Regions from separate parts of the Streptomyces sp. NPDC088707 genome, predicted to be linked through region 2. Evidence: riboswitches for the same ligand, from Rfam matches in the RefSeq annotation. Region 2 holds a riboswitch; the other holds the start of a gene.

Region 1 (15,666 bases), on a different contig from region 2:
GCTGCGGGAGCTCACGAAGCCGGAGACGTACCGGACGGACGTCCGGGTCGAGCAGGCGCGGGCGGCGGTCGACGCGGTGCCGGAGGGCGCGAGCGTGGAGGCGGACGTCTCGCTCCTCGCCCACCTCACGGCGGACCACCGGGTCTACTGGGTCGGCACGTCGAAGGGCGCCACCCCGGACTATCTCGCCTTCGACCTGCGCGGCTGGTCGCAGCAGGTCACGGACCCCGAGCAGCTGGCTTCGCAACTGCATCCGGAGGCGCGGTACGAGATCACCCACCGCTCGGACGGCTTCGCGGTCCTCAAGCGGGTCTGACGCGCCGGACACGGCTGGGGCCCGGTTCCAGAAATACGGAACCGGGCCCCAGTCGTGTGTGGATCAGTACTGCTGCTTGTTGCGGTTGAACCAGGCCGAGCCGTCCGACTTCGCCACGAAGACGATGATCAGGACGCCGAGGACGAGGCTCACGATGCCGAGCGGCAGCGAGAAGACGCTGAACAGCACCGTGAACGAGGCGTAGACGATGGTGCCGATCCGGACGCCGCTGGCGCCGGACTTGAACTTGGCGGCGAGCACCATGCCGAGGGCGCCGATGATCAGCGAGAAGATGCCGAGGCCGATCAGGATGCCCTGGCCGAGGTCGCCGAAGGCCGCGGCGTCGGCGGACGAGGCGCCCGACTTCTCCAGCTCGCCGTCGATCGCGAAGGACATGCCGATCATGGCGAGGCCGCCGAGGACGTTGAACGCGCCGAGGATCCACATCATCACGCGCGCGGCCTTCACCCCACCGGGCATCTCCATGGCCACGCCCGGGTAGCCGCCCCCGCCGTACGGGGAGACCGGCGGAGCCGCCGGGTAGCCGTAGCCCTGCTGCGGCGGCACGCCCTGGGGCGCCTGCGGGTAGCCGTAACCGGGCTGCTGGCCCTGGCCCTGGCCCTGCGGCTGGCCGTACGGGTTGTTCGGGTCACCGAAGCTCATCGCGGGTTTCCTCCGTGAATTTCTCTGTGCGGGGACGACGCGGCCCGCGCGGAGGACTTTTCACGGGATGTGAGCGGATTCCCCCCGGCACTTTCCGCGGTACTTCGCCGATCATCGTGGTCGCTTGGTCGACTTTTTGTCCAGTCGATACGCATCCGAGTTGTGCAAGTGCAACCCGTCGCTCCGTGTGACCGGCCGCCCGGCACGAGCGAATTGGAACAAGGCGGGGTTCATCCGGGAGGATGTCTCCATGAGCGCCCAGATTCTCGATGGCAAGGCCACCGCAGCCGCGATCAAGTCCGATCTGACCGTCCGTGTGGCGGCCCTCAAGGAGCAGGGCATCACACCCGGACTCGGCACCGTCCTGGTCGGCGACGACCCGGCGAGCCACAAGTACGTCGCCGGCAAGCACCGCGACTGCGCGCAGGTCGGCCTCGCCTCGATCCAGCGCACGCTGCCCGCCACCGCCACCCAGGAGGAGATCGAGGCGGTCGTACGGGAGCTCAACGAGGACCCGGCGTGCACGGGCTACATCGTGCAGCTCCCGCTCCCCAAGGGCATCGACGAGAACCGCATCCTGGAGCTGATGGACCCGGCCAAGGACGCCGACGGTCTGCACCCCACCAACCTCGGCCGGCTCGTCCTCAACGAGCCCGCCCCGCTGCCCTGCACGCCGAACGGCGTCATCACGCTGCTCCGCGCGCACGGCGTGGAGATCAACGGCGCGGAGGTCGTGGTCGTCGGCCGCGGTGTCACCATCGGCCGCCCGATGCCGCTCATCCTCACCCGCCGCTCCGAGAACGCGACCGTGACCCAGTGCCACACCGGCACCCGGGACCTGTCGGCGCACCTGCGGAACGCCGACATCATCGTCGCGGCGGCCGGCGTGCCGCACCTGATCAAGCCCGAGGACGTGAAGCCGGGCGCGGCCGTCCTCGACGTCGGCGTCTCCCGCAACGGCGAGGGCAAGATCGTCGGCGACGTGGACCCGGGCGTCTCCGAGGTGGCCGGCTGGATCTCCCCGAACCCCGGCGGCGTCGGCCCGATGACCCGCGCCCAGCTCCTCGTCAACGTCGTCGAGGCCGCCGAGCGCGCGGCCGCGGCGCTCTGACGTGACCCCCGGGACCCCGGGCACAGCCGGGAACCCGGACGGGGCTGCCGACGGTCCGTCCAAGAACGGGAGCGCGGCGGCCCCGGGCTCCGGCGCCTCGGGTCCGCGTGCCTCGGGCTCCGGCGCCTCGGCCGGGGGCGCTTCGGTCGGGGGTGCCTCGACCGGGGCTGCGCCGACCGGGGCCACGGTCTGGAAGCGGCCCGCGCCCAGCCTCACCACCGACACCGCGCGGCCCGAGGGCGGCGGCCGGGCGGCCCCCAGTGACGCCCCGGCGCCCGCCCGGCAGTGGCCGCTGCTCACCGTGCTCGGTCTCGCCGGGCTCGGCCTGCTCGTGGTCGGGACGGACGCCTTCTCGTGGTCGTTCCGCATCGGCACGATGCTGGTCGGCGCGGCGCTCCTCGTGGGGGCCGTGCTGCGCCGGGTGCTGCCCTCGGTGGGCATGCTCGCCGTACGGTCCCGCTTCACGGACATGATCACGTACGGGGTCATGGGTGGCCTGATCGTGCTGCTCGCGCTCATGGTGCAGCCGAAGCCCTGGCTCAAGATCCCGTTCCTGGAGGACATCCTCCATCTGACGGTCACCTGACGGTCGCCCGACGTCCGGACGACCCGGACGGCAGGTGGCGCGACGCCCGCCCTCTCCCCCGTGGGAGGGCGGGCGCCGCTGCGATCAAGGGTCATGTACGTGCCAAGGTCGGTTCAAGGCCCGATGGGTCGCTGTGGCACGGAAGTGACCATTCCGGTACCTCGGCTGCGCATCCGGGGCGCGCATCGCCCACGGACCTGCCATCCTTCGGTGGAGCAGGGGAGACGCGGGAGGCACGGGACAAGGGGGACCGCCATGCCTGGCTGGAAGGCGCTGCCGGAGGAAGTCGATCCGGATGTCCGCGCGTTCACGGAGCGGCTCCGTCGCCTCATCGACCGCAGCGGCCTCGGCGTCACGGCCGTCGCCGAGCGCACCGGGCACGAACGGTCCGCGTGGGACACGTATCTGAACGCCCGTCGGTCCGTACCCCGGAGCGCCGTCGTGGCACTCGCCGAGGTGACCGGAAGCGACCCGGCGGCCCTCGCGACCGACTGGGAGCGCGCGGAGCGCGCCTGGGCCCGCACCGCCGCGCCGCTCGGGGACGGGGGCGGGGGCGGGGGCGGCGAGCGTCGACCCGAGCCCGAGCCCGAGGACGGTGACGGCGGCTTCCGCGACGGTCCGGCGGGTGACGACCACACCATGGAGATCCGACGCCTGGACCGGCCCCGGCCCCGCCCGGCGGCCCCGCGCACGGCCTCCGGCGGACCGGCCTCCGGTGGATCGGGCGGTCTGGCCTCAGGCGGTCCGGCCTCGGGCGGTCCGGCCCCCGGCGGTTCGGCCTCGGGCGGTCCGGGCGGTCTGGCCTCGGGTGCCGCCGCCCTCGGTGCCCCCGTCCGAGCCCCCGCCCCCGGCGCCCCCGCCCCCGACGCGCCTCCCGCGCGCACCCCCGACTCCCGCCGCGGCAAGGTCCTGCTCGCCGTCACCGGCGTCGTCGGCGCGCTGCTCGTCGTCACCGCCGCCCTGCTCCTCGTGGACCTCGGCGGTTCCGAGGGCCCGGGCGAGGGCGACAAGGCGGCCGCCCCGCCCGTCACCACCGCCCCGCCCACCACCCAGCGCACCAGCCTGCCCCCGGGCGTGCGGTGCGCGGGACCCGACTGCACCGGGCAGGACCCGGAGGCCATGGGCTGCGGCGGCCCCCTCGCCACCACCGTCGCCCGCGCCGTCGTCGGCTCCGCGCAGGTCGAGGTCCGCTACAGCGAGACCTGCGGGGCGGCCTGGGCCCGGCTCACCGGCGGCGCGCCCCGGGACACGGTGACGATCCGCGCCGGGGACGCCGAGCGGCGTGCGACCGTCGCCGCCGGCACCGACACGGTGGCGAAGGAGACCGACGCGTACACGCCGATGGTGGCCGTCGGCTCCGCCGAGGGCGCGCGGGCCTGCGGGCAGCTCGCCGACGGCAGTGAGGGCTGTACCGCCGGCCCGTGAACGCGGGCGCGGACGGGTGACCGCGGCCGCGCGGAAGGGCGGCAGTGAGCCGGACCACAAGGGGGCGGGGATTCACCGGGGCCCGGGTCGGATAGCCTGACCGCTGGATATCTCTTCATGTCGAGACACCGATCGATCAAGAGAGCTATCCCGCACCAGGGGCAGGGACCCCCACCGCCAGCTGTCTTACGGAGATCGCCATGACCCGCACTCCCGTGAATGTCACCGTGACCGGCGCGGCCGGCCAGATCGGCTACGCGCTGCTCTTCCGCATCGCCTCCGGCCACCTGCTCGGCGCGGACGTGCCGGTCAAGCTGCGCCTCCTCGAGATCCCGCAGGGCGTGAAGGCCGCCGAGGGCACCGCCATGGAGCTCGACGACTGCGCCTTCCCGCTGCTCAAGGGCATCGACATCTTCGACGACCCGAACAAGGGCTTCGAGGGTGCCAACATCGGCCTGCTCGTGGGCGCCCGCCCGCGCGGTCCGGGCATGGAGCGCGGCGACCTGCTCGCCGCCAACGGCGGCATCTTCAAGCCGCAGGGCCAGGCCATCAACGCCCACGCCGCGGACGACATCAAGATCCTCGTCGTCGGCAACCCGGCCAACACCAACGCCCTCATCGCGCAGCAGTCCGCCCCGGACGTGCCGGCCGAGCGCTTCACCGCCATGACCCGCCTGGACCACAACCGCGCGCTGACGCAGCTGGCGAAGAAGACCGGCGCCTCGGTCACGGACATCAAGCGCCTCACCATCTGGGGCAACCACTCCGCGACCCAGTACCCGGACATCTTCCACGCGGAGATCGCCGGCAAGAACGCCGCCGAGATCGTCGACGACGAGGCGTGGCTGGCCGACACCTTCATCCCGACCGTCGCCAAGCGCGGCGCCGCGATCATCGACGCCCGTGGTGCGTCCTCCGCCGCCTCGGCCGCGAACGCCGCCATCGACCACGTGCACACCTGGGTCAACGGCACCGCCGCGGGCGACTGGACCTCCATGGGCATCCCGTCGGACGGCTCGTACGGCGTCCCGGAGGGTCTCATCTCCTCCTTCCCCGTCACCACGAAGGACGGCAAGTACGAGATCGTCCAGGGCCTGGAGATCAACGACTTCTCGCGCGGGCGCATCGACGCCTCGGTGAAGGAGCTCTCCGAGGAGCACGACGCGGTCCGCGAGCTCGGCCTCATCTGAGTCCTGGCTCCACGCGCCCGGCGCCCCCGAACCGTACGACCGACCGTACGGCGCGGGGGCGCCGTTTCTCATGCTCCGGAAAGGCCCCAAGTCGGCCGTAGGCTGGGGTGGTCGAGCACTGGGGCATCGGCGGCATCGGAGGAATCGTGACCGGGACCGGGAACACGGCGGGCGGCATCCACGTCACCAACGCCGGGGGCAACGTCACCATCGGCGACCACAACACCGTCACCAGTACGGGTCACGGGGCCCCGGCCACACGTGACCCGCAGCAGGAGGAACTGCTCCAGGCCATCCGCCGGCTCCGCGCCGACCTCGGCGGGGTCGTCCCCACGGAGCAGACGGCCGCACTGGAGGGCGAACTCTCCGAGGCCGAGGCCGAGATCGAGAACACGGGCCGCGCGGACGCGGGCCGGCTCACCCGGGTGCGCCGCGCCCTCACGGACGCGGGTGCCGTGACCGGGATCCTCGCCTCGGGCGTGGCCGTCGGACAGGCGGCAGGCGCGCTGCTCGGCGGCTGAGCCGCGCCGGGCCGGGGTGCGTGGGATGCCACGCGCGCGGGGCTGGGACGCGCCGGGTCGGGACGAGCGGTTCCGTGCGGGACCGAGGCCGTACGGTGGGCCGCCCGGGGTGTCAGTGGTGCCTCAACCCGCCCTGTTCTCGCGGAGTTTCGCCGCCCGCGCCGCCAGGTCGTCCCGCGCGCGCAGGAGCAGGCCGTCGCCGAAGGTGATCCGGGTCGCGCCGAGCCGGCCCAGCTCGGCGAAGGACGGGCCGCCGTCCGGGGCGGCCAGCGCGTTGAGCGGGAGGCCGCCGAGGGCGGTGCGCAGGGCCGGGAGGTCCGCGGCCGGTGCGGCGATCGGGTAGACGCAGTCCGCGCCCGCCTCCGCGTAGAGGCGGGCGCGGGCGATGGCCTCCTCCAGCGGTTCGGACGTCCCGCGGATGTACGCGTCCACGCGCGCGTTGACGAGGAGTCCGGGGCCCGCCGCGGCCCGTACCTCAGCCAGCCACTCGGCGTGCGCCCGCGGGTCCTTGAGCCGGCCGCCCGGCCCGGTGTCCTCCAGATTCACGCCGACGGCCCCCGACTCCCGTACGCGCTCCACCAGTTCGGGCGCCGGCAGCCCGTAGCCGCCCTCCAGGTCCGCCGTCACGGGCACGGAGACGGCCCGGACGATCCGGGTCACGGCGGCGAACATCTCCGCCACCGGGGTCGCCCCGTCCTCGTACCCGAGGGAGGCGGCGATCCCGGCGCTCGGCGTCGCGAGCGCGGGGAACCCCGCCGCCTCGAAGGCGCGGGCGCTCACCGCGTCCCACGGGCCGGGCAGCACCAGCGGGTCGCCGGCCGCCCGGTCCCGGTGGAGGGCGTGCAGGACCCGGGCCGCCGGGCCCCAGGGCCCGTCCCCGCTCCCGGCTCCGGACCCGCCCCCTGCCGTGCTCATGCGCTGCGCGGGGTGTAGTGGCCGGGCGTCATCCGGGTGGTGACGCCGATCCGGTTCCACGCGTTGATGACGACGATCGCGCTGATGACGCGGGCGAGTTCGGTCTCGTCGAACTGCTCGGCGGCGCGGGCGTACACCTCGTCGGGGACGAAGCCGTCGGTGAGGACGGTCACGGACTCGGTCAGCGCGAGGGCGGCGAGCTCCCGCTCGGTGTAGAAGTGCCGGGACTCCTCCCAGGCGGAGAGCTGCACGATCCGCTCGACGGTCTCGCCCTCGGCCAGCGCGTCCTTGGAGTGCATGTCGATGCAGAAGCCGCAGTGGTTGATCTGCGAGGCCCGGATCTTGATCAGGTGGTACAGGGTCGGGTCGATGTCCTTCGCCGCCGCCGTCTCCAGACGCAGCATGGCCCGGTAGAACTCGGGGACGCGCTCGGCGAGGGGGAGGCGCGGGGCGTGCTCGTGGGCGTACTCGGTCGGGGCGGTGGTGCCGAGGGTGTCCAGGGTGTCGATGGGGTGCGTGTGCGTGGTCATGTCTTCACCGTACGAGCGAGGTGGCTCAGGAGTATGGTCCATTCGCATGGCGAACGAGTGGGCCACTTTCGGGGCTGATCTCCATCTGGAACTGCGCGGTCCGCGGCTGCGGGCCGGACTCATGGACGCGCTCCGCGAGGCGGTGCGCAGCGGGCGCCTGGAGGCGGGCACCCGGCTGCCGTCCTCCCGGTCGCTGGCCGCGGACCTCGGCATGGCCCGCAACACCGTCGCCGACGCCTACGCCGAACTCGTCGCCGAGGGCTGGCTGACGGCCCGGCAGGGCTCCGGCACCCGGGTCGCCCGCCGCGCCCAGCCCCGCCGTCCCGAGCCCGGACGGGCGGAGCCGCGTCGTTCCGATCCGCGCCGCGCCGAGCCCGGGCGGGCGGAGCCCCGTCGTTCCGATCCGCGCCGTCCTGAGCCCCGGCACTCCGAGGCCGGGCCGGGCGCCGGGCCCGCCGCCGCTGCCGCGCGCGCCCTGCCCCGGCCCTCCACGCCCGCGCACAACCTGAAGGCCGGCACCCCCGACCTGGCGTCCTTCCCGCGCGCCGAGTGGCTCAAGGCGTACCGGCGGGCGCTCACCGCCGCCCCCAACGAGGCCTTCGGGTACGGCGATCCGCGCGGCCGGATCGAACTGCGCACCGTCCTCGCCGAGTACCTGGCCCGCGCGCGGGGCGTGTACGCCCGGCCCGAACGGATCGTCGTCTGCGCGGGCTTCGTGCACGGTCTGATGCTCATCGGTCAGGTGCTGCGGAGCCGGGGCGTCCGCGACGTCGCGATCGAGTCGTACGGGCTCGGCCTCCACGCGGGTCTCCTCACCGGCGCGGGCCTCGGCACCCCGGTCCTGCCCTTCGACGGGCGCGGCACCGTGGTCGAGGCGTCCGGGCCCCTCGGCTCGGCCGGAGCCGTCCTGATGACGGCCGCCCACCAGTTCCCGCTGGGCGGCGCCCTCCCCCCGGACCGGCGCGCGGAGGTCGTCGACTGGGCGCGGGCCGCGGGCGGCTTCGTCCTGGAGGACGACTACGACGGGGAGTTCCGGTACGACCGGCAGCCCGTGGGCGCCCTCCAGGGACTCGATCCCGAGCGGGTCGTCTACCTCGGCACCGCGAGCAAGTCCCTCGCCCCTGGGCTGCGCCTCGCGTGGATGGTGCTGCCGGAGAGCCTGGTCGGCGAGGTGGTGGCGGCGAAGGGGGCCGTGGACTGGGTGTCCAGCGCGCCGGACCAGCTGGCGTTCGCGGAGTTCCTGGGCTCGGGGGCGTACGACCGGCACGTACGGGCGATGCGGCTGCGCTACCGGCGGCGCCGCGACCAGCTGGTGGCGGCGGTGGCCGCGCACTCGCCGGAGACGAGGGTCAGCGGGATCGCGGCCGGCCTCCACGCCGTCCTGGCCCTGCCGCCCGGCACGGAGCAGGACGTGCTGCGGGCCGCCGCCTGGAACGGCCTCGCGGTCCAGGGTGTCGACCAGTTCCGCCGCCCGGCGGTGCCGGCGACCCTGGACGGCCTCGTCGTCGGCTACGCGACACCCCCGGACAGCGCCTGGCAGGGCGCCCTCCAGGCCCTGTGCCGGGTGCTGCCCCAGGCGCCGGGGGCAGCTGAGGCAGGCGCCTAGGGGGCGTCCTGCCCCGTGCCGGGGCCAGTGCCTGTGCCTGTGCCCGTCCCCGTGCCGGGGCCAGTGCCTGTGCCCGTCCCCGTGCCGGGGCCAGTGCCTGTGCCCGTCCCCGTGCCGGGGCCAGTGTCCGTGCCTGTGCCCGGCCCCGTCCCTGTGCCGTCCCCGGGGCTCGGCCCCGTCCGGGAGCCCGGTCCCGAGGCCCCGCCGGCCCCCGATCCCGCCGCCCCGGACCCAGCCGCCCCGGACCCCACCGCCCCCGCCTCCACCGGCCGCCCGTTCGCGTCCACCTCCGGTGGTTCGCCGAAGCGCGCCAGGGTCAGGGAGCCCGCCACCGCGATCGCGAAGCCGGTGACCGCGAGCCAGCCGAGGCCCTCACGGGTGGTGTCGCCGAGCCAGGCCACCCCGATGATCGCGGGGCCGACCGTCTCGCCGAGCACCGCGCCCGCCGTCGCCGTCGTCACCGAGCCGCGCTGGAGCGCCGAGGTCAGCAGGACGAACGCGGCCCCGCCGCCCACCAGGAGCGCGTACCAGACCGGATCGGCGAAGTCGACGCCGTCGATCAGCCGGACCGCCACCTCCACCACCCCGAAGCCGAAGCCCGCCCCCAGGCCGAGGACGAGGGCGCGGGGCTTCGCCGGCAGCCGCCCGCCCACGACGCCCAGCAGCAGCACCCCGAAGGCGCTCGCGAGCAGCGCCCAGGGCAGCCACTCGGGGCCGTCCTGGTGGCCCTCCTTGCCGGAGGCGAGGGCCAGTAGCGCGAGCCCCGCGCAGACCACGCCCACCGCCGTCCATTCCACCCGGCTGAGCCGCACCCGCAGCACCCGGGAGGCGATGACCGCCGTGACCGCCAGGCTCGCGGCGAGGGCGGCGCCGACCACGTAGATCGGCAGGGTCCGCAGGGCCACGATCTGCAGGACGAACCCGAGGCCGTCCATGCAGAGGCCCGCGATGTACCGCCACTGCCGCAGCACCCGCCACATCAGCGCGATGTCGACTCCGCCACCGGTTCCCGGTGTCGTGGCGCGGGCCCCCATCGCCTGGAGAACGGAGGCCGCGCCGAAGCAGACGGACGAGGCGAGCGCGCAAATCATCCCGAGTAGCACGAAACGACTCTAGGCGCTGCGGCTGGAATTGACCGGCCTACACTGTGCGGTCGCGACTGCGAAGGGGAGGGCCAGGGACATGCGGAGGCTGAGGTCGAGCACGGTGGTGCTCGGCGGGATGGGTGTGCTCGCGGCGACGATCACCGCGTGCGGCTCCGACCCGGACAAGCGGTGCGTGGACCCGGTGACCCGGGAGACACTGCCCAGCTACGAGTGCGAGAGCGGCGGCGGCAGCGACGACGACGACAACGGCAGCGGCACCCACCGGGGCTCGTACTACTACGGCGGCTCCATACGCGACAACCGCGTGAGCGGTGGCAGCTTCGACATGAAGGCCGTCGACACCGGCGGCTTCGGCTGCTCCGGTTCCGGCGGCGGCTGAGAGAGGTCCGGCACATGCGACGGCACACCATCGAGCCCCGGCCGGGCTGGCAGGAGACGGTGGAGGAGCAGGGGCTCGTCTACCCGCTGACCCGCTACCCGGACGGTTCGCTGCGTCCGTACTGGGACGAGAGCGCGTACTACTCCTTCAGCCTGCCCGAGGTCGAGGCCCTCGAGGAGGTCGTCGAGGAGCTGCACGCGATGTGCCTCGCGGCGGCCGCGCACATCGTCGAGCGGGACCGGTTCGCCGAGCTGGGGATCACCGATCCGAAGCTCGCGTCCCTGGTCGCCGAGTCCTGGCGACGGCGGGCCGAACTGCCGTCCCTCTACGGGCGGTTCGACCTGCGCTACGACGGCACCGGACCGGCCAAGATGCTGGAGTACAACGCCGACACCCCCACCTCGCTCGTGGAGGCGGCGAGCCCGCAGTGGTTCTGGATGGAGGAGCGCTTCCCCGGGGCCGACCAGTGGAACTCCCTCCACGAACGGCTCGTCGACGCATGGCGCAAGCAGGCCCCGCTGCTGCCGCCCGGCCCTCTCCACTTCGTGCACTCGGACGGCGACGAGCTCGGCGAGGACCTGATGACGGTCGCGTATCTGCGCGAGACCGCCCAGCAGGCCGGGCTGGAGACCGAGGCCCTCTCGGTCGAACGGATCGGCTGGGACCGGCTCTCGCGCCGCTTCGTGGACGACCGGCTCCGCTTCATCCGCAGCTGTTTCAAGCTCTACCCGTGGGAGTGGCTGACCACCGACCGCTTCGGCCGGCACGTCCTGGACACCCTCGACAACGGCGGCGGCACGGGCACCACCTGCTGGATCGAGCCCGCCTGGAAGATGCTGCTCTCCAACAAGGCGCTTCTGGCGATCCTGTGGGAGCTGTACCCGGGCCACCCCCATCTGCTGCCCGCCTACCTCGACGGACCGCGTGAACTCGCCACGACCGCCGGCTGGGTCGCCAAGCCGCTGCTCGGTCGCGAGGGAGCGGGCGTCACCCTGCACGAGGCCGGCACGGAGGCGTTCGTACGGGACGGGGAACCCTGCTGCTACCAGGAGCTGGCCCCGCTGCCCGACTTCGACGGCAACCGGGTGGTGCTCGGCGCGTGGGTCGTCGAGGACGAGGCGGCGGGACTCGGCATCCGGGAGTCGGCGAGCCTCGTCACCGACGAGTACGCCCGCTTCCTGCCGCACGTGATCCTGTAGGGCCTGCCCCTCCGGCCGCTCCCGCTACTCGGGGACGTACTCCCTGAGCGGCGCCGGCCTCAGGCCCGCGGCCTCGGCCGCCGCCAGGGCCCGCGTCAGATCCTGCTCCAGGGTCTCGTTGAAGTGCAGGAGGATGATGTCGCCGGCCTTGAGCGTCGGCGCCGGCGGGGTCCACTGGCCCCAGGTGGTGAGGTCGTACGTCCACGTCACCAGCGCCTTCGCCCCGCAGGCGCGGGCCGCGGTCCGGGTGGTCGCGTCGTACACGCCGTACGGCGGGCGGAGCAGCCGCGGGCCGTCGCCGAACTGCGCGAGGTGCTGGTCGCGCGCCCCGCAGAGCTCCGCCTTCTGGCCGGCGGCGTCGAGGGTGGTCAGGTCCGGGTGGTTGACCGTGTGGTTCTCGACGCGCGAGGGGCCCTGGTTCAGCAGGGTGTGGAAGTAGCCGGAGTCGTACGAGTAGGCGCCGGGCAGCAGGAAGAGCGAGGCGGGCACCCGGCGGTCGAGCAGCAGCTTCGCCGCGGCGGGGTCGTGGAACCAGCCGTCGTCGATGGTGATGAAGACGACCGGGTCGGTGGTCTCGATGTGCGAGACCACCGGGACGGGCTCGGGCCAGGCCGCCCTCGGGGCGGCGTGCGCGGGTCCGGTGACCGCGCCGAGGAGCGCGAGGGGGACGACGGCGGCGAGCGCGGCACGCACGGCGTGACGCAGGCGGAGTCTCGGCATGGCGGCATCATTGGCCTAGACCAACTGCCGTGTCAATGGCACGAGTTGCCCCGTCCCGGCCCGCGGCCACCGTCCCCTCGAACGGACTCCGTCACTCCTCCGACAGCACACCCCTCAACTGCTCAAGACCCCAGTCCAGGTCCTCCTTCGAGATCACCAGCGGCGGTGCGATCCGGATGGTCGACCCGTGGGTGTCCTTCACCAGGACACCCCGCTCCATCAGCTTCTCCGAGATCTCCCGGCCCGTGCCGTGCGACGGCGCGATGTCCACCCCGGCCCACAGCCCGCGACCGCGCACCGCCTCCACCGCCCCACCGCCCACGAGCAGCCCCAGCTCCGCGTGCAGGTGCTCGCCCAGCTCCGCCGCCCGCTCCTGGTACTCGCCCGTCCGCAGCATCGCGATCACTTCGAGGGCCACCGCGCAGGCCAGCGGGTTCCCGCCGAACGTCGACCCGTGCTCACCCGGCCGGAACACCCCGAGCACCTCCCGGTCGGCGACCACCGCCGACACCGGCACCACCCCGCCGCCCAGCGCCTTCCCCAGGATGTACACATCGGGCACCACGCCCTCGTGCTCGCAGGCGAACGTCCGGCCCGTCCGGCCCAGACCCGACTGGATCTCGTCCGCCATGAACAGCACGTTCCGCCGGCGGGTCAGCTCCCGCACCCCCGCCAGATAGCCCGCCGGCGGGACCAGGACCCCCGCCTCGCCCTGGATCGGTTCGAGCAGCACCGCCACCGTGTTCTCGGTGACCGCCGCCTCCATCGCCGTCAGGTCCCCGTACGGCACGATCTCGAACCCCGGCGTGTACGGACCGAAGTGGTCCCGCGCCTCGTGGTCCGTGGAGAAGCTGACGATCGTCGTCGTCCTGCCGTGGAAGTTGTTCGCCGCCACCACGATCTTCGCGTGCCCGTCCGGCACGCCCTTCACCTCGTACCCCCACTTCCGGGCGGTCTTCACGGCGGTCTCGACCGCCTCCGCGCCGGTGTTCATCGGCAGCACCGCCTCCTTCCCGCACAGCTCGGCGAGCCGGGTGCAGAACTCGGCGAACCGGTCGTGGTGGAAGGCGCGCGACGTCAGCGTCACCCGCTCCAGCTGGGCCTTCGCCGCGTCGATCAGACGCCGGTTGCCGTGCCCGAAGTTGAGCGCCGAGTAACCGGCGAGCATGTCGAGATAGCGGCGCCCCTCGACATCGGTCATCCAGGCGCCGTCCGCCGAGGCGACGACGACCGGCAGGGGGTGGTAGTTGTGAGCGCTGTGCGCCTCCGCCGAAGCGATCGCGTCTTGTGTGCTCGACACGGGATCTCCGTTCGTCCTGCGGCTCGGGGGGTGACCCCGACGAGGGGGTGTGGCCCCTGTTTCTATCGTCGCTCGGATACCGGACCGGGAAACCTCGCGCGCGGCGCGCCCGCTACTCTGAAAACACGCACGGCGACTGGCGCGCGGGGAAGCGACCCCGGGGGAGCCGTGCGCGGCAGACCACACGAGACGCCGCCCGCCTGGGCGTCACGGGACCGAAGTCCCGCGTGGCGCCGCGCCTCTCACGCAGTGCCCCGGGACCCACCGACGCCCGGAGGACACCACCATGACCACGCCCCAGCACCCGCACACCCACCCCGCGCTCGCCGCCGCCGACCCCGAGCTCGCCGCCCTCGTCGGCGCCGAGGAACGCCTCCAGGCCGAGACCCTGCGCCTCATCCCCAGCGAGAACTACGTCTCCGCCGCCGTCCTCGAAGCCTCCGGCACCGTCCTCCAGAACAAGTACAGCGAGGGCTACCCCGGCCGCCGCTACTACGAGGGCCAGCAGAACATCGACCAGGTCGAGACCCTCGCCGTCGAGCGCGCCAAGGCCGTCTTCGGCGTCGACCACGCCAACGTCCAGCCCTACTCCGGCTCCCCGGCCAACCTCGCCGTCTACCTCGCCTTCGCCGAGCCCGGCGACACCGTCATGGGCATGGCCCTGCCCATGGGCGGCCACCTCACCCACGGCTGGGGCGTCTCGGCCACCGGCACCTGGTTCCGCGGCGTCCAGTACGGCGTCCGCCAGGACACGGGCCTGATCGACTTCGACGAGGTCCGCGAGCTCGCCCTCAAGGAGCGGCCCAAGATGATCTTCTGCGGCGGCACCGCGCTGCCCCGCACGATCGACTTCGCCGCCTTCGGCGAGATCGCCCGCGAGGCCGGTGCCGTGCTCGTCGCCGACGTCGCCCACATCGCCGGCCTGATCGCGGGCGGCGCCCACCCGTCCCCGGTCCCGCACGTGGACGTCATCTCCACCACCACCCACAAGACCCTGCGCGGCCCGCGCGGCGCCATGCTGATGTCCCGTGAGGAGCACGCCAAGGCACTCGACAAGGCCGTCTTCCCCGGCCTCCAGGGCGGCCCGCACAACCAGACCACCGCCGCCATCGCCGTCGCCCTCCGCGAGGCGTCCCTGCCCTCCTTCCGCGACTACGCCCACGCCGTCGTCGCCAACGCCAAGGCCCTCGCCGAGGCCCTCCTCGCCCGCGGCTTCGACCTCGTCTCCGGCGGCACCGACAACCACCTGATCCTCATGGACCTCACCCCCAAGCAGGTCCCGGGCAAGATCGCCGCGAAGGCCCTCGACCGGGCGGGCATCGTCGTCAACTACAACACCGTCCCCTACGACCCCCGGAAGCCGTTCGACCCCTCCGGCATCCGCATCGGCACCCCCTCCCTCACCTCCCGCGGCCTCACCACGGAGCACATGGACCAGGTCGCCGACTGGATCGACCGCGGTGTCGCGGCCGCCGGCGCGGGTGACGAGCAGGCCCTCGCCACCGTCCGCGCGGAGGTGGCCGACCTGCTGACCGCGTTCCCGGCCCCGGGCCTGCCGGTCTGACCCGCGCGGCGGGCCCCGCCCGTCAGCCGCCGACCGACTCCGCCGCCCGCCGGGCCGCCTCACGGTCCGGTATGCCCTCCAGGCGGAAGGTGAGCGCGCCCCCGTTCCTCGTCCAGAGGAGCGTGGGGCCCGCCGTGCGGACCTCATGCGTCCAGGCCGTGCCCGTCCCGTCGGTCATCGGGAACGTCAGCAGATGCGGGGCCGCGAACCAGTAACCCTGCGCGCCGTCCGGGAGATCGACCCACTCCGGCTGCGTCCGCACCTGCTTGGCGAAGCCGATGTCCAACCGGGCCGGGAACTCGTCCAGCCGGACCGTCCGCTCCCCGTCGCGCCAGCACAGACTGATCACCGCTCGGCCCCGCTCGGCCGACCCCGTCACCGCGATCGCGTCCGGCGCGCCGAGCGCCCTCGGTATCAGCGGCTCGAAGCCCGCGAGCCGCCCGGCCTCCGCCGGCGGCACCGGCTCCGGGCACCCCGGCACCGGACCACCGGCCGGGACGTGCCGCCCGTCCGGGTCGTACCGCACGGCGACCCC
Region 2 (15,666 bases):
GGAGCTCCACCCGCGAGGCGCTCCTCACCAACGGTGATGTCGACCTCGTCGTGGCCACGTACACGTTCAACTCCCTGCGGGACAAGAAGGTCGACTTCGTCGGTCCCTACTTCATGGCCCATCAGGACGTCCTGCTCCCCGCGAACGACACCGCGACCAAGCGCCCGACGGACCTCAACGGCCGGAAGGTCTGCACGGCCACCGGCTCCAGCACCGCGCTCCTGATCCGGACAAAGCTCGCCCCCCAGGCTCAGGTCGTGACCCACGACAGCTACGCCCGCTGCATCGACGACCTCGCTGCGGGCGCCGTCGACGCCGTCACCACCGACAACACGCTCCTCGCCGGGTACGCCGCGCACGACGCGTACGAGGGACGGTTCAGGCTCGCCGGCTTCAGCGTCAGCGACGAGCCCTACGGCATCGGCGTGCCGGAAGGCGGCGATGCGAAGGGCACCGTCCGGCGGGCGCTCCAGAACATGATCGACGACGGCTCCTGGCAGAAGGCCGTCGAGAGGAACCTCCCGCTCCTGAGGAATGCCTCGCCGCCGGTCCAGCAGTGGTCCACCAGCGGCGGGGCTTCCTAGCAGACCCCAACGCACCCTTCTTTCCCGGCACTTCACTGACTACCGTGGAAGTGCCGGGCAGTCGTGCCCGGGAAAGGCGGTGCGGCGTGGCACGGGTACCCGAAAGACTGCGCAGGCTCCTTCCGTCCGCCCGGCGGGCACGCGAGGCGGCCGCGCCGGCGCCACCACGTCCCCGGCAGGGGCACAACCTCTTCGAGGCGGCCGCCGAGTACGTGGCCGCATGCGCCGAGGACGATCCGGCGCGGGCGGAGGAGGCGGCCAGCCGGGTCTCCCCCGGCATGCTGTCGTTCGGGGTCAACGAACTGGCCTGTCGAGCCCTCCTCACCCTCGCCCGGGAAAGGAACGAGTCGCCGAGGACCGTCGCCCGCTCGCTGCTGGGCCTGCGGGAGGACCCGGCGCGACGACCGGCGGCCGACGCGTAGGGCTCGCGGAACCGGGCGGGCCCGGGCGCGGGAGAGGCGGGCCCGGACGCGTGAGACACGACGGCGTCCCGGCCCGCTTCCCGACCCGCGCCCGTCCGGCGACGCAGGTCACGGCGCCGGGCTATGGACAGGGCTCCCTACTCATTGGTTAAGGTGCGCCGACGACCAGATGGGGAGGCATGCGTGGCTGGGACGGACCCGATCGCCGAGGCCGAGGCCGACGGCGCTGCCGACGCGCTGTTCGTGCTGACCGCGGCACTGCTGACGCCCGCGCGTTTCCCGAGCGTGCTCGGCGACGACTACCCGGCGGCCTGCGCGGCGCTCGGGCTCCAGCCGTACGCCGAGGGGTACGGGCTCGTGTTCGGCCAGGACGGGCTCGGCGCGCGGTGGACGGTCGTCGTCGACGACGTGTCGCTCGTCGCGGTGGCCATCTCCTCCTGGGACTGCGGCATGGCCTACGACCTCTCCCCCGACGAGGCCTCGGTGGTCGCCGGCCTGCCGGGCTGGCCGCTCGCGGTGGCGACGCGCGCGCCCGGTGTGCCGGCCCCGCACGACCCGGAGCCCGAGGAGGGCGACCCGGCCCCGCTGGCCCCGCCGTCCGGCGACGTGTGGGGGCCTGCCCAGCGGCGCCTCGGCGCGGACGAGGTGGCACTGCAGTGGTCCGCCTGGCGTAGCCAGGTGACGGACGACGCGTCGTCCGACGCGGGGACGGCGGGCCCGGCCGATACGACTGGCCCGTCCGATACCGCGGTCTCGTCCGATACCGCGGTCCCGTCCGCAACCGCGCGGTCGTCGTCCGCGTCCGCCGCCTCGACCGGGACACCGGTCGAGGCCGAGGCCGCACCCAGGCCCACGACGTGGTTCGACAGGCCCTCCTCCCGGAAGGCAGCGCAGCCCGCGAAGGCGGAGACATCGGGTGAGGGCGCGGTGTCCACCGCCCCGGCAGCGGCTGCAGACGCCGTCGCCGATCCGTACGCCGGAGTCCGCCGGGCCCTCGAGGAGCTCCGCGGCTACCTCGAGGAGCCGCCACCGATCGGGCGGGTGCGGTCCTCCGACACCGGTACGGACGGGGGCGTGCGGACGTTGCGCGCGGACGGACCCGGCTGGTCGCTGGTGGCGCGTCCGGACGACATGGCCTTCGTCCTGCTCGACGAGCTGCCGCGCGAGGTCCTGCCGGTGGCCCGCGGTCCGCGACTGCCCGCACTCCTGGCGGGGCTCGACGCGATGGCCGTACGGCCCTCCTGACCGGCTCCCGGTCGACTCCTGGCCGGCCCTCCTGACCGGCACTCCTGAGCGGCTGCCGGTCTACTCCCGATCGGCTCCGACCCCCGATCGCTCCCGATCGATCTGTACTCGCTTCCTGCCGGCAGGAGGCCGCCGAGGGGTGTCATGCCGATCCACACGGCCCGACAGCCCGAGGTGTGGTCCGGGACCATGGCCCGGTGATGAGGGTGCGTCGCACGATGTGGCGCCGCATCCCTTTCCCTGCCCCCGGAGGCCCTCATGCGCCTGTTCCCAGGCGTCCCGCTGCTCGCCGCGCTCCTGACCGCCGTCACCGTCCTGGCTCCCGCGGGGCCCGCCGGGGCGGAGGAGCGGGCAGCGGCGGGCGCCGCCGCCCACTGCGCACGCCAGGACCGGCTCCACGTTCCCGGCGCCGAGCACCAGCAGTCCGCCTGCCTGGCGGATCTCACGACCGCGGGGCTCGCGGGGACGCCGTACACCGACACCGCGGACCAGGCCGGGCTCGCCGCCCTGGGGACCCGCAACCCGTCGGGCGTGCCCGGCGTCCAGATCGACGGCTACTTCCCCGACGACTCACGGCTCAACGCCACCCACGGCTGGGCGCACGACGCGCAGTTCGTCATCAGGCTGCCCGACCGCTGGAACGGCGGCCTCGTCGTGACCGGCGCGCCCGGCACCCGCCGTCAGTACTCCACGGACGCGCTCATCTCCGACCAGGTCCTCGCCCGCGGGTTCGCCTACGCGGCCACCGACAAGGGCAACACGGGACCGGACTTCTTCACCGACGGACGCGGTCCCGGCGACGCGGTCGCCGAGTGGAACCGCCGGGTGACCGAGCTGGCACGGGCCGCCAAGAAGGCCGTTCGGCAGCGTTACGGCAGTGCCCCGGAGCGCACGTACATGACGGGCATCTCCAACGGCGGCTATCTGACGCGCTGGCAGCTGGAGAACCGTCCCGAGCTGTACGACGGCGGGGTCGACTGGGAGGGCGTGCTGTGGACCTCGCGCGGCCCCAACCTCCTGACGAGCCTGCCGGTGACGGTGGCCCGGTCGCTCGGGCAGGCCTCCGACGAGGATCTGATCGGGGCCGGCTTCGCGCCCGGGTCGCGTTTCCTGTGGCCGTACCACGAGAAGGCGTACTGGGGCCTGACGCAGAAGATCTTCCGGGCCGAGTTCGACCCCTCGTACGACCCCGCCTGCCCCGGTTCCTCCGCCGGCGGGACCGCGGAGCAGATCTTCGCGCCCTGCGCCTCGGACGCCTCGTACGACTACGCCTCCCGGCCCGCCTCCGTGCACCGCGCGGTGGCGAAGGTCGCGCTCACCGGTCGCATCGGCAAGCCGCTCATCACTCTCCACGGCGACCTCGACACGCTGCTGCCCCTCGCCACCGACTCCGACGTGTACACGCGGATGATCGACGCGCGGGGCCGGGGCGGGATGCACCGGTTCTACACGGTGCAGGACGGGACGCACACCGACGGCCTGTACGACACGTATCCGGACCGTCTGCGTCCGATCCTGCCGTGCTACCGGTCGGCGTTCGACGCGCTGACGAAGTGGGTCGAGGAGGGTACGGCTCCGCCGGCGGACCGGACGATCGCCCGTCCCGCGAGCGGTGACGTGGTCAACTCCTGCGCCCTGGAGGGGTGAGCTTCCGGGGCCCGGTTCGTCCGCCGCGGGCAGGCGCGAGGCCCCGTGACTCAGACCTTCTGCAGCGGGCGGTGCGGGCCCTCCGGCAGCTCGGTGCGGATCGGGTCTCCGGGGCGCACCTCGCCGCCGTTCAGGACGATGCCCATGATCCCGGCCTTGCGCACGATCTCGCCGTTCTCGTCGCGGCCGAGCACCTGCTTGAGCAGTCCGTGCCGGAAGGTGTCGATCTGGGCGCACGGGTTGCGGAGACCGGTGATCTCGACGACCGCCTCCGCGCCGAGGTGCAGTCGGGTGCCGGTGGGCAGGCCGAGGAGGTCGATCCCCCGGGTGGTGACGTTCTCGCCGAGGTCGCCGGGCGCGACCTCGAAGCCGGCTCCGGCGACGTCGTCGAAGAGCTCCGCGTGGATGAGGTGGACCTGACGCAGGTTCGGCTGGGTCGGGTCCTGGGCGACGCGCGAGCGGTGCTTGACCGTCACGCCCGCGTGGACGTCACCCTCCACGCCGAGCCCGGCGAGGAGGGTGATGCCCTCGCGGTTGGGCTTGGTGAACGTGTACGTGCCGTTGCTGCTGACCGTGGTGACCGTGCCGTCGCTCATGTCGAGGAGCTCCCCTTCTCCGCTTTCCGACGGCCGAAGCACCGACCGTCGGACCGATGATCACATCAGATGTGACCTTTCTCGACCTTACTCGGCCCACTCGGACCGCAGCGGCGCGCCCACGTCGTGCAGGTGGCCGAGGGCCTGGCGGTACGAGTCCACGAAGCCGGTCTCCGTGTACGGGACGCCCAGGGCGGCGCAGTGGGCCCGGACGGCCGGCTGCGCGAGACGCAGGTTCGGGCGCGGCATGCTCGGGAAGAGGTGGTGCTCGACCTGGTAGTTGAGACCGCCGAGGAACCAGTCGGTCAGGGCGCCTCCCCGGATGTTGCGCGAGGTGAGCACCTGGCGCCGCAGGTGACCCCAGCTGTCGCCGTCCGCGTGCTCGTCGGGCCGCTCCATTCCCTTGTGGTTGGGGGCGAAGGCCATGCCCAGGTGCACCCCGAGCAGCATCTGGTGGACGAGGGCGAAGGCGAGCGCCTGAAGCGGGGTGAGCAGGGTGAGCAGCAGGGCCGTGTATCCCGCGAAGTGGGTGAGGAGCAGCGCGCCTTCGACGAGCCGCTCACGGCGGGAGCGGCAGGGCCCGTCCTTGGCGAGCAGCGCCTGGACCCCGTACACCTTGAGTGCGATGCCCTCCAGGGTCGTCAGCGGGAAGAACAGCCACGCCTGGTGGCGGGTGAGGAATCCGCGCAGCCCCGAGCGGCCGGCCGTCTGGTGCTCGGCGAAGACGAGGATGTCCGCCGCGACGTCCGGGTCCTTGTCGAGGTGGTTGGGGTGGGCGTGGTGGCGGTTGTGCTTGTCGTTCCACCACTCCCGGCTCATGCCGAGGAGGAGGTTGGCATGGACCAGCTGGAGGATCCGGCCGGCCTTGCGGTTCGCGGTGATCTGGGCGTGGCCCGCGTCGTGGCCGACGAACGCGGCCCGGGCCGAGAGCAGCGCGAGGGGTACGGCGAGGAGGAGCGCCCACCAGGAGGGACCGGTCAGGGCGAGGCCGGCCACGACGGCGGCGATGCCGAGGAGGTTGACGGCGATGCCGCGGGCGTACCAGCCGGGGCGGTGTTCGAGGAGGCCCTGCGACCTGACCGTCCGCAGGAGCGGGGTGAACTCGCTGCCGCCTCTTGCGCGGGCGGGCGCCGCGGCGGGTGCGGCGGCGGCCGGGGGCAGGACGGTGGCCTGGGACATGGACGGGCTCCGGTTTCTGTCGACATCGGTAGCGGTGACGGTCGTTGGGCGCCTACCGAGAACCTACGGATCCGTGATCGTCCGGGGCCATGGCGTCACCACCCGTCCCCGGTCGGGGGCGCGCCGGGGGCAGGGGGTGGGGCGAGCCCCACCCCGTGGAAGGTGTGGCATGGATCACGTGCGGCGGGTGCCTCGTCGAGTGGGTGCGGTGAGGTACCTTCGGCCGCTCGGACGTCAGGTAGTCAAATTTGAGGAATGCGTTGTCGCTGTCGCACGGACCCGATGATTCCGCCCGCGAACCCGCTCAGATGCCCGCTCCGGCATCCACCGAGGAGCCCGCCCGGGGCACATCCCCCGGACTCACCCGCCACAACGCCGTCTTCCTCCCCGCCGATCCGCCCCGCGCGGGCCGGATCGCCTTCTGGTCCGCGGACGGCGACGCGCGGCCGAGCACCGACGCCGGGTCTGCTCGTGCCGGTGACACCGACACCTCGGCCGCCGAGATCACGGACGTCGACACCCCGGTCGCCGAGATCACGGTCGCCGACATCACGGTCATCGACGGAGAGAGCCTCCGGCCGGTGACCGTCCCCGCGCGTCTCCTCTCCGTACGGGACGCCCTGCCGCTGCTCACCCGCGCCCGCTTCGCCGACACCGCGTCACCCGCGAACGCCTTCTGGGGTGCCGCCTCGCTCCTCGCCCTCGACCTCGTCGCACGCGGCCTGCTGCTTCCCGGCCTCACCGCAGGTGACGTCGACGCGTGGCGGGTAGGTCCGCTCGGGCCCGGCGAGCTCGCCGCACTGCGGACGCTCGCGGCGTCGATGCCTCCCGAGGCCCACGCCGTACCGCTCTCGTCGGACGAGCCGCCGCTCCTGCCCGAACCCGAGGCGCTGCTGCGCGCGTTCGCCGACGCCGTCGCGGACGCCCTCCCCCGTACTCCGGCCGCTCCGCTCGCCGCCGGTGGCCCCGCCTTCGCCGCCGACGCGCCGCAGCCGATTCCCGAGCAGCGGGCGTGGGCCGCCGATGTGGCGGCTGTTCACGACGCGGGCGTCCGGCTGTCGCTCCGGCTCGAACTGCCGGGCTTCACCGCCGAGTCGGAGAAGGCGCCCGACTTCCGGGCGGTCCTGCAACTGCACGGTGTCGCCGATCCGACCCTCGTCGCGGACGCGGCGGAGGTGTGGGCGGGCTCCGGCCGGACGGCGGCCGCGTTCGGTCCCCGGGCCCGTATGGACGCCCTGCTCGCCCTCCGACGCGCCGCACGGGCCTGGCCCCCGTTGGCCCCGCTTCTGACGGCGGCGGTCCCCGACACCGTCGAACTCGCCGACGAGGAGGTCGCGGAGCTGCTCGGTACGGCAGGCCGAGCCCTGGCGGACGCGGGCGTCCAGGTGCACTGGCCGCGCGAGCTCGCGGACCGGCTGACGGCGAGTGCGGTGATCGGGCCGGTGGGCGGGGAACTGGCGGAAGGAGGGAGCACCGCCGACGGGCCCGGGTCCAGGCCCGGGGACGGCTACGGTTCCGGTTCCGGTGCCGTTTCCGGTTCCGGTTCCGGTTCCCGTGACGAAAGGCTCGGTTCCGGCGCCGAGGGTCCCGGGTCCGACGAGAAGGCGGAGGAGGCACGTTCCTCCTCGACTCTCCCCTCCTTCCTCTCCGCCGACGCTCTGCTCGGCTTCAACTGGCGCTTCGCCGTCGGCGATCAGGAGCTGACGCGCGCCGAGCTCGACCGGCTCGCCGAGGCCGGGCGGCCGCTGGTCCGCCTGCGTGACCGCTGGGTGCTGGTCGACCCGGCCGAGGTGCGCCGGGCCAGGTCGCAGCAGGACCGTACGGTGACTCCGGTGGATGCCCTCTCGGCCGTCCTCACCGGAACGACGGAGGTCGACGGCCGGCCCGTCGAGGTGGCGGCGACCGGCTGGCTGGAGCGGCTGCGGGAGCGGATCGCCGACCCCGAGGGCGGCCGTCCGCAGGTCTCCCAGCCCCCGGCGCTCGCCGCGACCCTGCGCGACTACCAGCTGCGCGGGCTCGACTGGCTGCACCGGATGACCTCACTCGGCCTCGGTGGGTGCCTCGCCGACGACATGGGTCTGGGCAAGACCATCACGGTCATCGCGCTGCATCTGCACCGGCAGTCCGACCCGGACTCCGCCGGACCCACCCTCGTCGTCTGTCCGACCTCTCTCATGGGCAACTGGCAGCGCGAGGTCGAGAAGTTCGCGCCGGGCACGCCCGTGCGCCGCTTCCACGGCGCGACCCGTGACCTGGAGGACCTCACCGACGGCGGCTTCGTCCTCACCACCTACGGCACCATGCGGCTCGACGCGGCGCGACTCGCCGAGCGGAGCTGGGGACTCGTCGTCGCGGACGAGGCGCAGCACGTCAAGAACCCGTACTCGGCGACGGCCCGGCAGCTGCGGACCATCGGGGCACGCGCGCGCGTGGCGCTGTCCGGCACGCCTGTGGAGAACAACCTCTCCGAGCTGTGGGCGATCCTCGACTGGACCACGCCCGGGCTGCTCGGCACCCTGGGCGCCTTCAGGACCCGGTTCGCCGCCGCCGTGGAGGGCGGCCGGGACCCGGCCGCGGCCGCGCGACTCGCGGCGCTGGTCCGCCCGTTCCTGCTGCGCCGCCGCAAGTCGGACCCCGGCATCGCGCCCGAGCTGCCGCCGAAGACGGAGACCGACCGGACCGTCTCCCTGACACCGGAACAGGCCGGTCTCTACGAGGCGGTGGTACGGGAGACCCTGGCGGCGATCGCCGAGGCCGACGGCATGGCGCGGCGCGGCCTGGTCGTCAAGCTGCTGACCGGTCTCAAGCAGATCTGCAACCACCCCGCCCAGTACCTCAAGGAGGAGCGGCCGAGGATCGAGGGCCGCTCGGGCAAGCTGGAGCTGCTCGACGAGCTCCTCGACACGATCCTCGCCGAGGGCGCGTGCACCCTTGTCTTCACCCAGTACGTGGGGATGGCCAGGCTGCTGGAGGCCCACCTCGCGGCGCGGGGCGTGCGGACCCAGTTCCTGCACGGCGGGACGCCGGTCGCCGAGCGGGAGGCGATGGTCGCCCGTTTCCAGAGCGGCGAGGTCCCGGTCTTCCTGCTCTCCCTCAAGGCCGCCGGCACCGGTCTCAATCTCACCCGCGCCGAGCACGTCGTGCACTACGACCGCTGGTGGAACCCGGCCGTGGAGGCCCAGGCCACCGACCGCGCGTACCGGATCGGGCAGGACCGCCCGGTGCAGGTGCACCGGCTGATCGCCGAGGGGACGATCGAGGACCGGATCGCGACCATGCTGGACCGCAAGCGGGAGCTGGCGGACACCGTCCTCGGGACCGGCGGGGACACCCCGCCGGAGCTGACCGAACTGACCGATGCCGAGCTGGCGGAGCTCGTACGACTGCGGGGTGACGCACGATGAGCGGGTACGGACACGAGGGCGACGAGCGGACGTTCGCGGCGCTGCCTCCCGCGCGGGGTGCGGCCTTCGCCAGGACCTGGTGGGGCCTGGCGTGGCTGAAGGCGCTGGAGGACACCGCGCTCGACGGCCGGCAGCTCAAGGCGGGACGCCGGCACGCGCGCGCGGGAGCGGTGGGTGCCGTGTCGGTACGGCCCGGCCGCATCACGGCAGTGGTGAAGGACCGGGACGGAACGGCGTACCGCAGCGACGTCCTGGTGCGGGAGTTCTCGGAGGAGGAGTGGGAGCGGCTCCTGGACCTCGCCGTCGACAGCGCGGGGCACATCGCCGCGCTCCTCGACCGTGAGATGCCGCCGCACCTGGTCGAGGACGCGGCGGCGGCAGGGCTCGATCTGCTGCCGGGAATCGGGGATCTCGACCCGGAGTGCGGCTGCGAGGCGTGGGACCACTGTCCGCACACGTCTGCGCTCTGCTACCAGGTGGCCCGGCTGCTCGACGAGGATCCCTTCGTCCTGCTCCTCATGCGGGGCCGCGGCGAGCGGACCCTCCTGGACCAGTTGCAGGCGCGCAGCGCCTCGCGTGCCGCGCACGGCGGGCGGGGAGCGGACGACACACCGGGCGCGGACATGCCCGAGGGCGCGGGTGGGATGCCGGGCGTGTCGGCCGAGGAGGCCTACGCGGCGGGGTTCCTCGTGCCGCCGCTCCCCGCGCCTCCGGTCGCTCAGGACGCACCGGGCCGGTCGCTGTCCCTGGACGCGGAGACGGAACCGGGGCCCGGGGTCGACCCGACTGCCCTGGAGTTCCTCGCGGCGGACGCGGCGGGCCGCGCGCACCGGATGCTGGTGGCGGCGCTCGCCGACGGGGCGTCCGACGGTGGGGCGTCCGGCGGTGGGGCGTCCGGCGGTGGGGGGTCCGGCGGTCCGTCCGTCCAGGGCGGGTCCCCGGCGCCTGCGGCTCCGACGGTTGCGCTCACGGTCGCTCAGGACGCGGTTCGGCTCGCCGCGGGCGCCCCCCTGCCCCGGATCACGGCGCGGCTCGCCTCCGGCTCGGGCCGGACACGGGCGGAGATGGACCTCGCCACGCGCGCGTGGGACTTCGGAGGAGCCGCCGCCCTCGCCGTACTGGAGGAGGACTGGACGCCGGACGCCGAGGCGCTCGCGTGGGCGGGAACCCGGCTCACGGAGGCCTGGGAGGACGACGAGCGCCCGGCGCTGCGGCGCCCCGGTGGTGCGCGGTGGACGGTGGTGGGTGGAGAGGCGCAGCTGCGCCTCGGCGAGGACGGGCGCTGGTGGCCCTACCTGAAGTCGGGTGCCCGCTGGTCCCCCGCCGGACCGGCGGACCGGGATCCGGCGACGGCTCTGGCGACGGCCCTCGCCGCCGGCCCTACTGGAGCCGACGGCTGAGGGTGCCGGCACCGCTGGTGGTGGCGGCCAGGCTGCAGGCGATGGCGTCCGAGCCGAGGAGGTAGCTCGTTCGGTACGGGTACTGGACGAAGGTGGTCCAGCGCGTGCCGAGCGGCTGCCGTGCCGCCTTGCGGCGCAGCGGTTCGCGGCAGAGCAGCGTGGCCGCCTCGCGGATCGCCGTGTCCGTGGCGTGGAGACCGGTGAGCCGGAGACGGGCGACGAGTTCGGCGTGGTGCGGCGTGTCGCAGGAGCGCCGGAGTGCGGTGCCCGGCGCGCCGCGGTCGATGTCGAAGCAGTCCCCGACACTCAGCGCATCGAAGGAGACCGGGCGGGGCGCGCCGGCGCCACCCGTCGCGGGGCGGGTCGGCCGGGATGGGGCGGTGGAACCGCCGGTCCAGGAGGGGGTCGCGGACGCGCCCTTCTCGGGGTCGGCGGTCCGGTGCGGGGAGGCGGTACGGGTCGGAGTGGCGTCCGAGGTCACGGCGCCCGACGGCGTGTCGGTGGTACGGACGCCTGCCGCTCCGGTGTCGCCCGTGCGTCGGTCGGTCGGGCCCCCGCCACCCGGCGGGGTGGCCTCGGCGCGGCCGTCGCCGGACACGACGGGTGACGGCGCGCCGACCTGGTCGCCGCCGGGTCGTTCGCCCGTGGACAGGCTCTGCTCGGTACCGCCCCGCGAGGCGACGAACGCGGTCGCGACGAGCCCGGCGACGAGCAGCGGGACGAGCGGCACGCCGAACCGGCGGGCCCCTCGGGCGGCCGGCCCGGGCCGGGGCGCGCCGAGCCGCACGATGCGGGGCGACCAGCCGGAGTCGGAACCGGCACCGGGTCGCGCGAGTGCGGCAGAGCGGGTCACCGGGTTCGTACCGGAGACGTCACCCGCCCCGGGCTCGTCATGCACATCCGGCGAATCAGGCACATCAAAGGGTTCGGACAGATCGACACGATCGGCTCGGTCGGCACGATCAGTCGTATCGAACGAGTCGGGCTCACCGAGCGGGTCGGGTTCGCCCGGTCGGCGGTCCGGCGACGGGGTGGCGGGGGACGGGTGGGGCACAAGGTCAAGGTTCGCCGGTCGGCGGCTCCGCGGCCACCTTTTTAGGGGTGCGGGGAGCGGCCTGTACAGAAACGTGACCATTGCCGGCCGCGATCGTGCCTGCCGCCCTTTCCGCCGCCCCGTCACGAACCGGTCCTACAGCCCGAGCTGGCGCTCCGCGCCCTCGACGGTCTGGGCGAGGAGCACCGCGATGGTCATGGGGCCGACGCCGCCCGGAACGGGCGTGATGAGCGAGGCGCGCTCGGCGGCCGAGGCGAAGTCGACGTCGCCGACGTTGCCCGGGTTGTAGCCGGCGTCGATGACGACGGCGCCGGGCTTGATGTCGGCGCCCTTGATGAAGTTCGGCTTGCCGACGGCGGCCACGAGGACGTCGGCCTCGCGGACGACGGAGGAGAGGTCCTCGGTGCGGGAGTGGCAGTAGGTGACCGTGGCGTCGCGGCCGAGGAGGAGAAGTCCGGCCGGCTTGCCGAGGATCGCGCTGCGGCCGACGACGACGGCGCGCTTGCCGCGGAGTTCCACGTCGTACGCGTCGAGGAGGCGGATGATGCCGCCGGGCGTGCAGGAGACGAAGCCGGGCAGGCCGAAGCCCATGGCGGCGAAGGAGGCCATGGTGACACCGTCGACGTCCTTCTCCGGGGCGATGGCCTCGAAGGCGGCGCGCTCGTCGATGTGCGGGCCGACGGGGTGCTGGAGGAGGATGCCGTGGACCTCGGGGTCCTCGGAGAGGGCCGTGATCGCGGCGACGAGTTCCTCGGTCGTCGTGGTGGCGGGCAGTTCGACGTGCTTGGAGCGGATTCCGGCCTTCGCGCAGCGGTTCTGCTTCATCTTCACGTACGTCACCGAGGCCGGGTCCGCACCGACCAGGACGGTCGCCAGACACGGCGTGACACCGGTGCGACGGGTGATCTCGGCGGCGCGGGCGGCGGTCTCCTCGACCGTACGGCGGGCGAGGGCCGTTCCGTCCATGAGGGTGGCGGTGCTGGTGGACATGGCAACTCCTGGGCGTCGTCTCTGACAGTGATTCGCCCAGGCGCACGGCATCGGTACGGTCGCGCCGGTCGAGCACGTCCCCGCCGGGCCGCTCCCCGGTGGTGATCCACCTCAAGCGCCAGTCACGGCCCGAGCCCCACTGTACGTGAGCGGTCGGGGGCGGGTCCCGGACAGGGTGCGCGGGACGGGGCGCCGGAGCGCTTGTCGACGGCGCCCCCGCGCATCACGATGAGCCGACGGGCCGGGACGACCTCGACGAGGAGGCCGAGTTGAGCGACGCGTGGGTGGCCGGACGACCGAAGCAGGCGACGGCCGGGACGGTCCGCGGCGGCGGGGAGACGGGGACGGCGCGAAGCGACGGGGAGACGGGGACGGACGGCGGCGGCAGGGAAGCGGGGAAGGCGCGGTCGTCCTCCTCGTCGGCCTCGGCACCCCGCACCGCCGCCGGGCCGGTGGCGCCCGACCTCCTTCCCGTCGAGGCCCCCGGCTCCGGGCAGGTCCGGCCGCTGGTCGCCGCTTCATGGCGCCGTTCCGCACGCGCGCGCGTGAGCCCGGACGGAGCGGCCCGGGTGGAACTGGACGAGGACGAGCTCGCCGACCTCCGGGACGGCCATCCGCTGGCGGCGGCGATGCCGGTGATCCGCGAGCTGATGGGGGCGTACGCGACGGACGGGGAGCACCTCCTCGCGGTGTGCGACGCCGCCGGCCGGATGCTGTGGGTCGAGGGCCACCCGGCCACGCTGCGCAAGGCCCGGGGGATGAACTTCGTGGCCGGGGCCCGCTGGTCGGAGGCGGCGGCCGGGACGAACGCGCCCGGCACGGCCCTCGCGGTCGACCGCCCGGTCCAGGTGGTCGCCGCCGAGCACTTCCGGCACCCGGTCCGGGCGTGGACCTGCGCCGCCGCCCCCGTGCACGACCCGCACAGCGGGCGGGTGCTCGGCGCGGTCGACATCACGGGCGGGAGGCGGCTCGCGCATCCGCACAGTCTCGGCTTCGTCCAGGCGGTGGCGCGGGCGGCGGAGTCGCAGCTCGCGCTGATCGGGCCTGCTCCGCCGGCGGACAGGGCGCGCCTCGCGGCGCTCGGCCGCGACGAGGCGTCGCTGTCGCTCGGCGGTCGGCGGGTCCGGCTGAGCCGCCGGCACAGCGAGATCCTGGTCCTGCTCGCGCACCGCCCGGAAGGGGTCGGCGGCGACGAGCTCCTCACGCTCCTCTACGAGGACGAGTCCGTCACGCCGGTGACACTGCGGGCGGAGCTGTCGCGGCTCCGGACGCTGCTGGGTCCGGACGTGCTGCGCTCGCGCCCGTACCGGCTGGCAGGTGGGGTGGAGGCGGACTTCGCGGCGGTGGACCGGCGGCTCGCCTCGGGGGCCGTCGCGGCGGCGGCCGGCGAGTACGCGGGCCCGCTGCTTCCGGCCTCGCTAGCCCCCGGGGTCGTACGGCTGCGGGAGCGGCTCGCGGGCCGGCTGCGGGCGGCGCTGGTGGACCGGGGCGATCCCGGGCTGCTCGCGGACTGGGCGTACAGCAGCTGGGGCGAGGACGACGTGGTGGTCTGGCGGGCGTTGTGCGCGGCGGTTCCGGCGGCTCGGCTCCCGCCCGTACGCGCGCGTCTCGACTCCCTGGAGGCGGAACTGTCCGCCGGTGCAACGGTCCTGCAACGTCCGGGTCCGCACACTCGCCGGTGAGCGCCGGCCAGGGACGGTCGGCGCGTCCCAGGGAGGCCATGCCATGACCCGTTACGCCGCACCCGGCACCGAGGGCGCGCTCATGTCGTACGAGGCCCGCTACGACCACTGGATCGGAGGCGCGTACGTCGCTCCGGCGCTCGGCCGCTACTTCGAGAACCCCAGCCCGGTCGACGGCCGCCCCTTCACGGACGTCGCGCGCGGCACCGCCGAGGACGTGGAGCGCGCCCTCGACGCGGCGCACGCGGCGGCCCCGGCGTGGGGGCGGACGGCGCCGGCCGAGCGCGCGGCCGTCCTGCTGCGCATCGCGGACCGGATGGAGAGCGGTCTGGAGGCGCTCGCGGTCGCGGAGAGCTGGGACAACGGCAAACCGGTGCGGGAGACGCTGGCCGCCGACATCCCGCTCGCCATCGACCACTTCCGCTACTTCGCGGGGGCGCTGCGGGCCCAGGAGGGCGCGCTGAGCGAGATCGACGACGACACCGTCGCGTACCACTTCCACGAGCCGCTGGGGGTGGTCGCACAGATCATCCCGTGGAACTTCCCGATCCTGATGGCGGTATGGAAGCTGGCGCCGGCGCTCGCCGCGGGCAACGCGGTGATCCTCAAGCCGGCCGAACAGACCCCCGCCTCGATCCACTTCTGGCTCAGCCTTGTCGCGGACCTGCTGCCGCCGGGCGTCCTCAACGTCGTCAACGGCTTCGGCGAGGAGGCCGGGAAGCCGCTCGCGTCCTCGCCGCGCGTCGCCAAGATCGCCTTCACCGGCGAGACCTCGACCGGCCGGCTGATCATGGGGTACGCCGCCGAGAACCTGAAGCCGGTGACACTGGAACTCGGCGGCAAGTCGCCGAACATCTTCTTCGACGACGTGTGGGCGGCGGACGACGACTTCCGCGACAAGGCCCTCGAGGGTTTCACGATGTTCGCCCTCAACCAGGGCGAGGTCTGCACCTGCCCCTCACGCGCGCTCGTCCAGCGGGGCCACTACGGCGAGTTCCTGGAGGCGGCCGTCGCCCGCACGGAGAAGATCGTCCCGGGCCACCCCCTGGACACCGACACGATGATCGGCGCGCAGGCGTCGGCGGAGCAGCTGCGGAAGATCGTCGCCTACCTGGAGATCGGCCAGAAGGAAGGCGCGCGGATCCTGACGGGCGGCCAGGTCGTCGAGCACGGAGGCGACCTCGCGGGCGGCTACTACGTCCAGCCGACGATCTTCGAGGGCGACAACCGCATGCGGGTCTTCCAGGAGGAGATCTTCGGCCCGGTGGTGGCGGTGACGTCCTTCACGGACTTCGACGACGCGATCAGCACGGCGAACGACACCCTGTACGGCCTGGGCGCCGGAGTCTGGACCCGCGACACGAACACGGCCTACCGCGCGGGCCGCGCCATCCAGGCTGGCCGCGTCTGGACGAACTGCTACCACGCGTACCCGGCCCATGCCGCCTTCGGCGGCTACAAGC

The links. Region 2 has a riboswitch for ZMP and ZTP ahead of ACIP84_RS02665 (bifunctional 5,10-methylenetetrahydrofolate dehydrogenase/5,10-methenyltetrahydrofolate cyclohydrolase). Riboswitches for the same ligand answer to the same signal wherever they lie in the genome.
Region 1: another riboswitch for ZMP and ZTP. It lies ahead of glyA (serine hydroxymethyltransferase); the one in region 2 lies ahead of ACIP84_RS02665 (bifunctional 5,10-methylenetetrahydrofolate dehydrogenase/5,10-methenyltetrahydrofolate cyclohydrolase).

What each region holds. Positions count from the first base shown of each region.
Region 1 is NZ_JBIVLV010000009.1:279,259-294,924, reverse strand. Features, by position in the region: gene ACIP84_RS26855 (DUF2079 domain-containing protein) at 1-316, shown strand, start outside; gene ACIP84_RS26850 (hypothetical protein) at 380-979, opposite strand; gene ACIP84_RS26845 (bifunctional methylenetetrahydrofolate dehydrogenase/methenyltetrahydrofolate cyclohydrolase) at 1,230-2,090, shown strand; gene ACIP84_RS26840 (DUF3017 domain-containing protein) at 2,092-2,676, shown strand; gene ACIP84_RS26835 (DUF2690 domain-containing protein) at 2,932-4,101, shown strand; gene ACIP84_RS26830 (malate dehydrogenase) at 4,302-5,291, shown strand; gene ACIP84_RS26825 (hypothetical protein) at 5,438-5,812, shown strand; gene ACIP84_RS26820 (isocitrate lyase/phosphoenolpyruvate mutase family protein) at 5,936-6,727, opposite strand; gene ACIP84_RS26815 (carboxymuconolactone decarboxylase family protein) at 6,724-7,257, opposite strand; gene ACIP84_RS26810 (PLP-dependent aminotransferase family protein) at 7,304-8,863, shown strand; partial or broken gene ACIP84_RS26805 (hypothetical protein) at 9,151-9,954, opposite strand; gene ACIP84_RS26800 (hypothetical protein) at 10,046-10,348, shown strand; gene ACIP84_RS26795 (glutathionylspermidine synthase family protein) at 10,363-11,547, shown strand; gene ACIP84_RS26790 (polysaccharide deacetylase family protein) at 11,572-12,267, opposite strand; gene rocD (ornithine--oxo-acid transaminase) at 12,359-13,567, opposite strand; ZMP/ZTP riboswitch at 13,690-13,780, shown strand; gene glyA (serine hydroxymethyltransferase) at 13,854-15,131, shown strand; gene ACIP84_RS26775 (hypothetical protein) at 15,154-15,666, opposite strand, start outside.
Region 2 is NZ_JBIVLV010000001.1:557,313-572,978, forward strand. Features, by position in the region: gene ACIP84_RS02620 (bifunctional serine/threonine-protein kinase/glutamate ABC transporter substrate-binding protein) at 1-584, shown strand, start outside; gene ACIP84_RS02625 (hypothetical protein) at 671-1,006, shown strand; gene ACIP84_RS02630 (hypothetical protein) at 1,190-2,251, shown strand; gene ACIP84_RS02635 (tannase/feruloyl esterase family alpha/beta hydrolase) at 2,510-3,898, shown strand; gene ACIP84_RS02640 (MOSC domain-containing protein) at 3,949-4,494, opposite strand; gene ACIP84_RS02645 (acyl-CoA desaturase) at 4,582-5,673, opposite strand; gene ACIP84_RS02650 (DEAD/DEAH box helicase) at 5,982-9,077, shown strand; gene ACIP84_RS02655 (SWF or SNF family helicase) at 9,074-10,477, shown strand; gene ACIP84_RS02660 (hypothetical protein) at 10,458-11,375, opposite strand; gene ACIP84_RS02665 (bifunctional 5,10-methylenetetrahydrofolate dehydrogenase/5,10-methenyltetrahydrofolate cyclohydrolase) at 11,667-12,521, opposite strand; ZMP/ZTP riboswitch at 12,549-12,657, opposite strand; gene ACIP84_RS02670 (GAF domain-containing protein) at 12,974-14,203, shown strand; gene ACIP84_RS02675 (aldehyde dehydrogenase family protein) at 14,247-15,666, shown strand, end outside.